DNA from 2 places in the Pseudoalteromonas sp. 78C3 genome. Region 1 is predicted to be linked to the other one. Evidence: predicted binding sites of a transcription regulator. Region 1 holds the regulator's gene; the other holds the start of a gene.
The links. The regulator LexA, encoded in region 1, represses DNA repair genes until DNA is damaged. The targets are predictions, from matches to a motif close to TACTGTATNNNNATACAGTA.

Region 1 (6,055 bases):
TATGATATGGCGCTGGAGAGTCAACTTCCCACTCAAGCCCTTCTGCCCCTTCCCATACTTTTGCAGGCACTTTATCACCGCCACGCGCGCATTTAATTACCACAGCTACAAACAACAATTGCGATAAACCAAAGGCAAATCCACCAATACTTATGATTGCGTTAAAGTCGGCAAATTGAAGTGCATAATCGGGAATTCGACGCGGCATACCGGCAAGCCCTACAAAATGCATAGGAAAAAACAGTACGTTCACACTCACCAGCGATAGCCAAAAATGCCATTTAGCTAGCGTGATATTAAACATATTGCCCGTCCACTTGGGCAGCCAGTAATAGGCCCCCGCCATTATCGAAAATACAGCCCCTGTTACTAATACATAATGAAAATGCGCCACTACAAAATAAGTATCATGGTACTGAAAGTCAGCAGGTGTAATTGCCAGCATCAACCCCGAAAAGCCACCTAAGGTAAACAGCACAATAAACGCAATACTAAAAAGCATTGGCACTTCAAAAGTTATTGAGCCTTTCCACATTGTGGCAACCCAATTAAATACTTTTACTCCTGTAGGTACCGATATAAGCATGGTCGCGTACATAAAAAACAACTCGCCAGCGACCGGCATCCCAGTGGTAAACATATGATGAGCCCATACAATAAAGCTCAATAGTGCTATGGAGGATGTGGCGTATACCATTGAGGCATAGCCAAAAAGTTTTTTACGAGAAAAGGTAGGTACTATTGTAGATATAATGCCAAAGGCAGGAAGAATCATTATGTATACTTCGGGATGACCAAAAAACCAAAAAATGTGTTGGAACATCACCGGGTCGCCACCGCCTGCGGCATCAAAAAAGCTGGTCGCAAAATACTTATCGGTAAGTACCATAGTGACAGCCCCTGCAAGCACTGGCATTACCGCTATTAATAAAAAGGCAGTAATTAGCCACGTCCATACAAATAAGGGCAACTTCATCCATGTCATGCCAGGGGCACGTAAGTTCACTATAGTTACAATCACATTGATTGCGCCCATTATTGAGCTAATCCCCATAATATGTACGGCAAATACAAACAATGCAGTATTGTCATTACTGTATGTTGTAGACAGTGGTGCATAAAAAGTCCAGCCAAATGCAGGACCCCCACCAGGCATAAATAACGATGCCAATAGGATTAAAAACGCAAACGGTAAAATCCAAAAGCTCCAGTTATTCATTCTTGGCAATGCCATATCTGGCGCGCCAATCATGAGTGGTATCATCCAGTTAGCAAGGCCTGTAAAGGCCGGCATAACCGCACCAAACACCATAATTAAACCATGCACTGTGGTCATTTGATTAAAAAAGTGAGGATCGACCAACTGTAAACCTGGTTGAAATAATTCAGCTCTGATCACCATAGCCATCCCGCCACCAATTAAGAACATGGTCAGCGAAAAAATTAAATATAAACTACCTATATCTTTATGATTAGTTGTGTAAAGCCAGCGTTTAAAACCTTTAGCTGGGTGATGAGCATGATGAGCTTCATTGGCGTTAGGTTGTTCTACTATGCTACTCATTAGTTCGCCTCCACTTTGGCATCAAGTGCTGCCTGTATTTGACTCGGTTGAATAACATCACCCGTATCATTACCCCACGCATTACGTTTATAAGTAATAACCGCTGCTAATTGCTTTATAGATAACTGTTTGGCAAATGCTTGCATTGCCGTACCGGGTCGCCCATGGATAACTACATCAATGTGATCTTTTATATTGCCAAGCACTATAGGGCTGCCTTTAAGTGCAGGAAATACACCCGGTAACCCCATGCCAGTAGGCTGATGACATGCAGCACAATTGGCCATATATACTTGTTCGCCTAAAGTCATTAATTCTTCTTTTGGGAGGGTTTTATCAAGTAATGCGGCATCTGCTAATGCTGCTTTTTGTTTAGCTTGCTTTGCATCTGCAAGCCACGTTTTAAAATCAGCCTCAGATTTAGCGACCACCACAACAGGCATAAAGCCATGATCTTTACCACACAACTCAGCACATTGGCCTCGGTAAGTACCTTCTTCGTTTATGTTCGTCCATGTTTCGTTTATAAAGCCGGGATTCGCATCTTTTTTAACTGCAAAATCAGGTACCCACCAAGAGTGAATAACATCGTCAGAAGTCATTAAAAATCGTACTTTTTGATTTATTGGCAGTACAAGAGGCTTATCAACCTCAAGTAAGTAGTTAGGATTTTTATCTGCAAGGTTCGCGATTTCATCTTGCGGGGTAGATAAAATAGAGTAGAACTCTACATCTTCACCCATATATTCATAATGCCATTTCCATTGCGAGCCTGTAATTTTAATAGTGAGATCAGCTTTGCTGGCATCTTCCATTGCAATTAGGGTTTTAGTGGCTGGTACTGCCATAGCAATTAAAATAACAAACGGGATTGCAGTCCAAAGTATTTCTACTTTAGTGCTTTCGTGAAATTGGGCAGGTACAGCCCCTTTAGATTTGCGGTGATGAATAAGTGCCCAAAACATAATTGCGAACACTATCACCCCAATCACACAACATATTATAAATATGGTCATGTGCAGCTGATATACATTATTGCTTATATCGGTTACGCCTTTGCGCATATTGTATTGGCTGTTAGCCAAAACTGGGTGCGAAAAAACACATAATATAAGCCACAAGGTAGAGGTCAGTTTACCCATGTGACGGCTCCTTTGATGCTATTGCGAATGCAAAGCGAAGAGGCATACGGCTTAAACGCCAATTCGTTATTTTTATTTTTTTAGTCAATCTCATTTAATATTGATTGGTTTTGCTGCGCCAACAACGGGTTTGTGTATATTGTGTGTTCTCAAAACTAAAAAGCTGTGAGTTATTATTAGCTCAGCACATTAATAATTAGCTAAAAAATGAACAACAAGCAAGTTTTAGTATAAAAAACAATCAGGTGATATTGAGTAATTAATAAAAAATCAGTAACCAACTAGGTAACAGGAAGTTCAAAAGATGAGCAAAACAAAGGGGTTTAACGCATTCGGAGGGGGAAAATATAAGTGCAAAAAAGTTTACAGCTTAAATTGTCAGTGAGCTATTTATGCCCTATTTTTAGTGCGAATTTAAAACAGAAAATGCGTACTAATTAGTACGCATTTATAAAACTGCTTGTTTAAAAGCTATTTTTAAAGTCACATCCAATCAGCGTTTCTTATAACGCCAACGGCTAAGCCTTCAATATTAAAAGACTCATTCTCAAGATCTACTTCAATAGATTCAAAATCGTCGTTTTCAGCATGAAGTAATACTTTACGACCCGCTTTCTCAAGACGTTTTACAGTTACGTCTTCGTCTAGGCGGGCAACAACAACTTGCCCATTTTCAGCGGTTTGAGTACGATGTACAGCAAGTAAATCACCATCCATAATACCAATATCTTTCATGCTCATACCGTTAACGCGTAGTAAAAAATCTGCAGCCGGTTTAAACATTAATGGATCGATTTTGCAGTGACTTTCAACGTGCTCTTGCGCCAAAATAGGTGAACCAGCAGCAACACGCCCTATAAGCGGTAAACCTAATTGTTCTGGCTCTTCTTCTTCAATTAACTGAATACCACGGCTTGCACCTGGTTTCATTTTAATTGCGCCTTTTTTAGCAAGTGCTTTTAAATGTTCTTCAGCAGCATTGGCACTTTTAAAACCTAATGTTTGCGCTATTTCAGCACGTGTAGGAGGCATACCAGTGTCTTTAATAAAAACTTTAATTAGTTCGAGTATTTGAGCTTGGCGGTTCGTTAATGGTCGCATACAACTGGTTTTCCATACAGTACATTTAACTGTGAGTATATACAGTTAAATAAAAATCGCAAATTTAAATTAAGCCTTAAAATAGCCAAAGTAATTTCACTTGTGTACATTTTAGGGATATAACTAAAGCTAGGTTTATAAATGATTAAAAAAGCAAAGGAGTCATTATGAGTATTTGGTACCAGCCCATCACTTTAGAGCTGTGCAAGCAGTTAGAACAAGGCATTGATGGCCAAGGAACATTAATGAAAACCATGGGAATAGAAGTCACTGAAATTGGTGATGATTACTTAGTAGCCACTATGCCGGCAATTCCTGAGCATCATAACCCAATGGGAATGGTTCACGGCGGTGCTAACGTTGTACTTGCCGAAACAGTTGCCAGCTATGCAGCTAACTTTGTTGTCGATTTTACAAAATTTTACTGCGTGGGGCAGGAAATTAGCGCAAGTCATTTAAAAGCATCTCGCAACGGCACTTTAACAGCAACGGCAAGAGCGTTTCATATTGGCCAACGTAGTTCAGTGTGGGAAATAAAAATTACAAATAGCCGCAATGAGCTGTGCTGCGTATCAAAAATGACCGCAGCAGTCGTAGAGCGAAGATAGTTACTTTTCGATTGGGTAAATTGTAATTTCCATACCCGCACCAATCGCAGATATACGCAATAGTGTATCTGCATCTAAGGCTTGATTAAAGCACTTAGGTGAAGTGCCTGATTCAAAACCAATATCAAACGTTCTACGTGAACAGCTTAACCATTGTTTTAGCGCGTTACGCGAACACGATTCAATAAGCTCACATATATGGTTTATTGCTTTGTCAGGCGTGTTTACTACACCTGTTGCTTCAATACGCGCTAATTGACGGTATTCGTCTTTGTCATAATGTAAAATCGTCGCGACTTTTTTCAAGTCTGCCACTAGCAAACTAATATCTTGCTTTGATTCAAGCTCAAGATCTACATTTAAAAATTGAATTTCCGACATCGTTTCGTATTTATCCTCTAATAATTTCATTGCAAACTTTAACGCAGTTTTACCGTTATACCAAATCAACTATGCTCTATTAACCACTTTATATAGATATTTCGCAGCTTTTAAGTATTTTTTAGCGTTTAAAGCTAGCTGGATATCAAACACTCAGCTCAATTAAACAAATAAGTCATGTTAGCAATTTAAGTGTAATCTTTTTTATTTTTAAATGATTACAGTAAGCTATAGTTTAAACTGCGACAAAATGTCGCAGTAACTAATCCCATTAATGTAATAAACTAGCCTCTAAAAATAATAAGACTAAAACATGAATAAAAAAATATTTAAGTATGCTCGCAAGTTACATAAATGGCTCGGTTATTTGCTCACATTACAAATTTTAGCTTGGCTATTAGGCGGTTTAGTCATGAGCGCTATTCCTCTTGATAAAGTTCATGGGGAGCATCTTGCAACACGTACTCTTAATAACCCATTTACGCAGGCTGATTATGTTGCCTCCCTTAACGATATTGCATCTCAGGTGGTTAATCCAACACAAATAATTTTTGAGAACTTTTTAACCACACCTATAATTACAGTAATAAATAAAGATGAACAGCAAAGCTTTAACGGTATAACAGGCCGACCTTTTGAGCCGCCAACTAAAATACAAATTACCGCAAATGCTAAAGCACACTTACTTATTGATGCTCAAGTGACAAGCGCTGTACTGCTAAAGCAAGGTATGCGAGAAGTTGGATATAAAACCAATGTTTGGCAGGTACAATTTGACGACACATTTAACACAACACTGTACTTGTCAGAAAATAACGGCAGAGTTGTCACCGTTCGCAGCACACTATGGCGAATTTTCGACTTTTTTTGGATGTTACATATTATGGATTACGATGAGCGAGAGGATTTTAATAATCCGCTGCTTATTAGTTTTGCAGCAACCAGCGTACTTTTTTGCCTAAGTGGAATATTACTACTTATGCAAAACATACGACTAAAACGATTTATCCGAATTAAAAGTAAGAATAAATCAAAGTAGTCATATTGGTTTTTAAGAACTAGCGCACTCTCACCAAAGACTAAATAAGCCCTAGGAAGTACCCAAGGGCAGATTTTATTCCAAGTGTTTAAATCGACTCAAATGTCGCTTTAACATTTCGTTTTCGAAAATCAACTCATCACGCTCATCCAGCAATTGTAAAACTAAAGCTATTGCCGACCAATCTAACGAAAAGTCATGTTGAATACGGGCCGCTTTT
Region 2 (6,055 bases), on a different contig from region 1:
TCGATGGGAACTAATAGAACATCATTTAGCCTCTGCTGAGGCTGCATTGAGTGGTCAATAATTTCATCTTATAAAAAGCGACTTCGGTAGCTTTTTTTTCCTTTTTGTTGCCGCATACATTATCCTAGGTCATAATCTAACGTCTTATTTAAACGCGGAATTTTTATGAACTGGCTTGCGCAATTACCCACCCAACGTACCCCGTGGCTTTTATTTACAGCTATCGTTTTTTTACTTGAAGTGACCGCCCTTTTCTTTCAATACCAAATGGGATTGGCGCCTTGCATAATGTGCATATATCAACGTACAGCCGTACTGGGTCTATTAGGCGCAGGAATTGTAGGTTCGACTAAACCACAGAGCAAAGCAGTTCGTATATTAGCGTATGTAATTTGGGGTGTATCGAGTGTTTGGGGATATTTAATTGCTCGCGAGCATATTGATATGCAAACCACCACAGACCCTTTTGCATTTAGCTGTGAGTTTGAACCAAACTTCCCGTCGTTTATGCCGTTACATGAATGGATACCTAGCTTTTTTCAGGCGACCGGGGATTGTGGAAATATAGATTGGCAATTTGTTGGTTTGAGCATGCCTGCTTGGATGGAAATTATATTTGGGATTTTCTCACTAACACTATTTATTATAGTTATTGGCCGTTTATTAATTAAAAAGTCGATTTGATATGTTTACATTTTTTTCAAGCCAATTAGATGAGCTTAAACACCTAAAGGTACGCAAGCGTCAGGACGTAATAGCACTTTCTTTAAGTATGTTATCGCCAACTGATAAAGTGTTACTGCGTATTATTAAATTAATATTACTAAGTCCACTATTTTTAATATTCACGGTATTTAAAGGTTGGATATTAATCCCGTTTTTGATACTCGGCGGACTTTGCTACCCACTTTTAACAACACCTATTGAAATCAACTTTGCTAAAAAACACTTAAGCGATGCATTAAAACAATTTAATCAGGGCGCATAGCGCCCTGATTGTTATCTACTGCTATTAAAGTGAAATTTTCCCCTCTAATTTGGCTAATAGTTTTTTACCAATTCCTTTAACTTGCGATAAATCACTAACGCTTTTAAATTCGCCGTTTTCTTCACGGTAATCCACAATTGCCTGCGCTTTTTTCTTACCTATACCTGGTAGCTTAGCAAGCATCTCTGCATCAGCATTATTTATACTAATTGTCTCAACTTGAGGCATTTGCTTAGTTACTTCCGATAGTTGTGCATATACGGTAGTTGCAGGTAGTAAGCATAATAAGCTTATTATGAATAAATTTTTTAACGTTTTCATCAAACTTGTCCCTATTCTTCTTTTCTTAATTTTGAATGTTGCTCAGGAAAACCAAAAAGTAAGGAACTGAAAAGCTCATCATTTAAAGTGTACCTAAACGCATTATCACTATGATCCGAAATCCTGAAAATGCAGCTGGTACAACAAGTGATTGCTTAACTAAAGTAAAGTTACCGTTTTTTGTCAAATTTAAGACACCTAAAAATTAATACTTCGCGCTTGCAAATTTACGCCCAAACCATTACTGTACATAAAAACAGTAATCTAATGGTTTTTACAAACCACGGTGCCAAGCAATTTTGCAGGAGAAATCATGGCTGTTGTTGTTAAATATGTTGTAGAACGAAACGGAGTCGAGCGTATGACGTTTACTACCAAAAAAGAAGCTGATGCTTATGACAAGATGCTCGATATAGCAGAATCACTTGAGCTAATGCTAGAAAAGGTAGACGTACCGCTTAGTGAGCAACAAATTGAATCACTTGCTTTAGAAATAGCGAAAAGCAAAGATGACTTTATGACCATATTAAAGGGCGGCAAAGATCCAGTTGTTACCAAAGCGCCAGCAAAAAGTAAAAAGTCAGATAACGTTGCATCAATTGAAGATAACAACGATAAAAAAGCAAGTTAACTCGTAGATTGTCCTCTCCTCGGACGGGACAAACTAAATAAAAAAGGGAGCAACTTAGTTGCTCCCTTTTTTATTATACCAATTCGCTTAATTAAGTGATCTATTTTGAGGGTGGAAAAACGTGTTGATAGCTAGGCAAAAAATTTGATATTTAGTTGTTCTAAATGATAATTTTTTAACGCCGGTAGCAACACGTTTAGCACCGCAAAATGATTAAGTATTATCGCGGATTGGTATTACTTACTACTCATTTTAAAATGAATAGTAATTGCTATTTAAAGCTCTTTTTCTACTTCATCAAATAAAGCAGTGATGTTTTGCTCTGGCTCTTTTGTTACTAAGCTAACAACAACAATTGCGATACTCGCTAAAATAAAGCCAGGTACTATTTCATACATAAAGCTACTTAAACTTTCACCATTAATAGTAAACGGACCATAAATCCAAACAAGCACTGTAAACGCACCTACTAACATACCAGATAAGGCGCCAGCAAAATTCATACGTTTCCAATAAAGGCTAAACAATACAAGTGGTCCAAAAGCAGCACCAAAGCCTGCCCATGCATTACTTACTAGGTCTAAAATAGAGCTATCTCTATCGTACGCTAAATAAATTGCAAACAGGGCAACAAATGCAACGCTAATTCGACCAACAGAAACTAATTCAAAGTCGCTAGCATCTTTACGTAAAAATGTTTTATATAAATCTTCAGTCAATGAACTTGAGCTTACTAGCAATTGCGATGAGATAGTACTCATGATAGCAGCCAAAATTGCAGCTAGTAAAAAGCCAGCAATAAGTGGGTGGAACAATAACTCAGAAAGAATTAGGAAAATCGTTTCAGGATCTTCAACTACAATATTATTTTCATAAGTATAAGCAGCACCAAATATACCAGTACCAACAGCACCAAGGGCAGCAACAATCATCCATGTCATACCAATACGGCGAGCTTTAGGCATATCCTTAACACTACGTACCGACATAAAACGAACGATGATATGTGGTTGACCAAAATAACCTAAACCCCATGCCATTGCAGAAATAATACCTAATGCAGAGCCTGCTCCAATCCAGTTAAGCATATCTGGATTTACACTATGTAAAGTAGATTCTAGAGGTTGTTCAAGTAAAGAGTATGCAACGGTAGGCACTAGAATCAGCGCGATGAACATAATACAACCTTGCACGAAATCAGTTAAGCTAACCGCTAAAAAACCACCAAACAAAGTGTATAAAACAACGACACCCGTTGTAATGTATAAACCCACTTCATAACTTAAACCAAATGAGCTTTCAAACAATTTTCCGCCGGCTACAACACCAGATGACGTGTAAAGAGTAAAGAAGACTATAATCACAACAGCAGATACAACACGTAATAAGTTTGACTTATCATTGAAGCGGTTTGAGAAGTAATCTGGGATTGTTATAGAGTCATTTGCTTTTTCAGTGTACACACGTAATCTAGGTGCAACTAACAGGTAATTTAACCAAGCACCAATCACCAAACCAATTGCTATCCATGTACTACTAAAACCAGTAACAAACATCGCACCAGGTAGGCCCATTAAAATCCAGCCACTCATGTCAGATGCACCTGCAGATAGTGCAGCAACACTTGGTGATAGATTTCGTCCACCTAACATGTAACCTGATACATCGCCAGTAGATTGCTTATATGCATATAGTCCGATACCTAACATTACAACAAAATATAATGCTAGTGAAATAATCATTCCTGTTTCCAAATTAGCCTCCGCATAATTATTAATAACAGGCTCTTGATCCGAATATTGACTCTTAAAATATTATAATAAAGACACTATTAGGATAAAAACCATTCTCGCTGACTATATCATGCCTAACAATAAAATCTCCAACTTGTTGCTTCCAGCTGATACAAAAATACTCATGTTGAATAATTTTAAAGCGAATTGGTAAAATATAATAAATTAAATAGAAGAAACACCTTAATTTATAATGATAATTTATTAATCATGCAAATATACGTAATGCTATTTTGAATCTTTTGCCATATATTATTACAATACCCAATTACATCACTCTTACGGAACTGTTTATGTATTTTTACGCTGCACGTCAACCGATTTTAGATAGAGATAAAAAACTTATCGGTTATGAGCTTTTATTTCGTGATGGCGTTGATAACGTATTTCCCGATATAGATGGTGACGAAGCAACAACACGACTTATAGAGGGTAGCCAGTTTAATTTTGGTTTAGAAGATTTAACCGACAATAAACCTGCTTATATAAACTTCACCCTAGAAACACTATCAAAGGGTTACCCTACACTACTAGGTAAAGACACTATAGTTGTAGAAATACTTGAAACTATCCAGCCTGGTAAGCGTTTATTAGCTATCGTTAAAGATTTAAAAGATAAAGGTTACACTATTGCTCTTGATGACTACATTCATCAACCTGTATGGCGTCATTTTTACCCATTTATTGATATTATTAAAATAGACTTTTTAGCATCCGATATAGATACAATAAAAACGGTTCTAAACGATTTAAAACCGCACTCACATATTAAGTTACTTGCCGAAAAAGTAGAAACCTATGAAATTTACCAACAAGCTTTAGAGCTTGGGTTTGATTATTTCCAAGGATTTTTCTTCTCAAAACCTGAAATGGTACAAAGTAAGGCTCTACCACCATCAGAAATGGCATTAGCTGAATTACTTTACGAAACATCAAGTGTTGATATGGATCTTAAGAAAATCACTGATGTGTTTGAACGTGATGTAAACCTATCTTATAAATTACTTAGGTATTCAAATTCTGCCGCATTTGCAAGACGCGCAGAAATAAGTACCATTAAGCAAGCTCTTATAGTGCTTGGCGCCAACGAAATTAAAAAGCTATTGTCACTACTGTTTGCAGCACAAGTATCAGCAGATAAACCTGTAGAGCTAATAAGGCTATCGCTTACGCGCGCTCGATTTGCTGAATTGCTCGCTATATCCCATGGGCAGTTTAAAGATACCGGCATGGCATTTTTAACCGGTATGATGTCGCTAATGGATGCTATTTTAGATGAGAGTATGGAAAGCGTCATGAAAAAGCTTCCACTTTCTAATGATATAAAAGCAGCGCTATTAAACGATGAAGGCTTGCTAGCAAAATATTTAAACTTAGTTAAATACTACGAGCAAGCAAACTGGTCAGATGCAAACGAACTAACGAAAGAGCTAAACCTAGGAGAAAAAGTTCCCGATGCCTATCATGAAGCGCTAGCTTGGGTTAATGAACAAATGCAGTTAGTAGTGAACGAAAAATAAATATATAAACAGCAAATAAAAACGCCAGCATTTAGCTGGCGTTTTTGTGAGTGGCTTTTCAATTATAAACTTTCTAAAAAGTCTTCATCAAAATCAGCTGGCTCTTCTTTTATAGGTGGGTTGCCATCGTACAGCTCATAAATTTGACGCTGGAAGTAAATATCTTTTACAAATAAGTACGGATCAAGTGAATCATTTAATAACCCTTCTTGTGGGATTAATGATGCACGCGCCTCAACTGCTTTTAAAACAAACACTAGAATAGTTTGTGGAGTCGTTAGCGCAACTTCAGGCAATACAAAGTTGTCGACTACATCACCGGTCAGGTTACGTGCTGTTGTAGGACCCATGCCAGGTAGCATTAAATAAGCGCCATCACCCACGCCCCATACACCTAACGTTTGTCCAAAGTCTTCATCTACAATTTCAAGACCAAGTGAACTGGCAACATCAAAAATACCAAAAATACCAACCGTAGAGTTAACTAAAAAACGCGCTAAGCTCACACTTGCATTACCCGGCTTACCTTGCAAACCCGCATTAATCATATCGACAGGTGCTGTAATATTACCTGTGAAATTAACAATACCATTTCTTACCGGTACAGGCGTTACTTCAACATAACCTACAGCAACTGGGCGCAATAAATAAGCATCCAGTACATCCATATTAAAGTCGTATAACGGACGATTAATACTTTGCAGCGGATCTCTGTCATCTACTTTGCTTTGTGGTACTTGAGCACACCCGGCTAGTATCAATAAACATAAAAAAGTAAAACTGTGTTTTAACATCTAACGTC

Region 2: CXF76_RS06845 (YebG family protein) is a predicted target of LexA. The motif match lies at 1,552-1,571, and genes of this name have one in related genera.

What each region holds. Positions count from the first base shown of each region.
Region 1 covers NZ_PJAV01000121.1:12,394-18,448, reverse strand. Annotated here, with positions in the region: gene ctaD (cytochrome c oxidase subunit I) at 1-1,564, opposite strand, end outside; gene coxB (cytochrome c oxidase subunit II) at 1,564-2,706, opposite strand; gene lexA (transcriptional repressor LexA) at 3,190-3,807, opposite strand; gene CXF76_RS05065 (PaaI family thioesterase) at 3,975-4,415, shown strand; gene CXF76_RS05060 (hypothetical protein) at 4,416-4,796, opposite strand; gene CXF76_RS05055 (membrane protein) at 5,110-5,835, shown strand; gene CXF76_RS05050 (chaperone modulator CbpM) at 5,911-6,055, opposite strand, start outside.
Region 2 covers NZ_PJAV01000128.1:41,148-47,202, reverse strand. Annotated here, with positions in the region: gene dsbB (disulfide bond formation protein DsbB) at 166-684, shown strand; gene CXF76_RS06855 (DUF6170 family protein) at 686-988, shown strand; gene CXF76_RS06850 (ComEA family DNA-binding protein) at 1,013-1,309, opposite strand; gene CXF76_RS06845 (YebG family protein) at 1,623-1,940, shown strand; gene putP (sodium/proline symporter PutP) at 2,216-3,694, opposite strand; gene CXF76_RS06835 (EAL and HDOD domain-containing protein) at 4,027-5,253, shown strand; gene CXF76_RS06830 (MlaA family lipoprotein) at 5,316-6,047, opposite strand.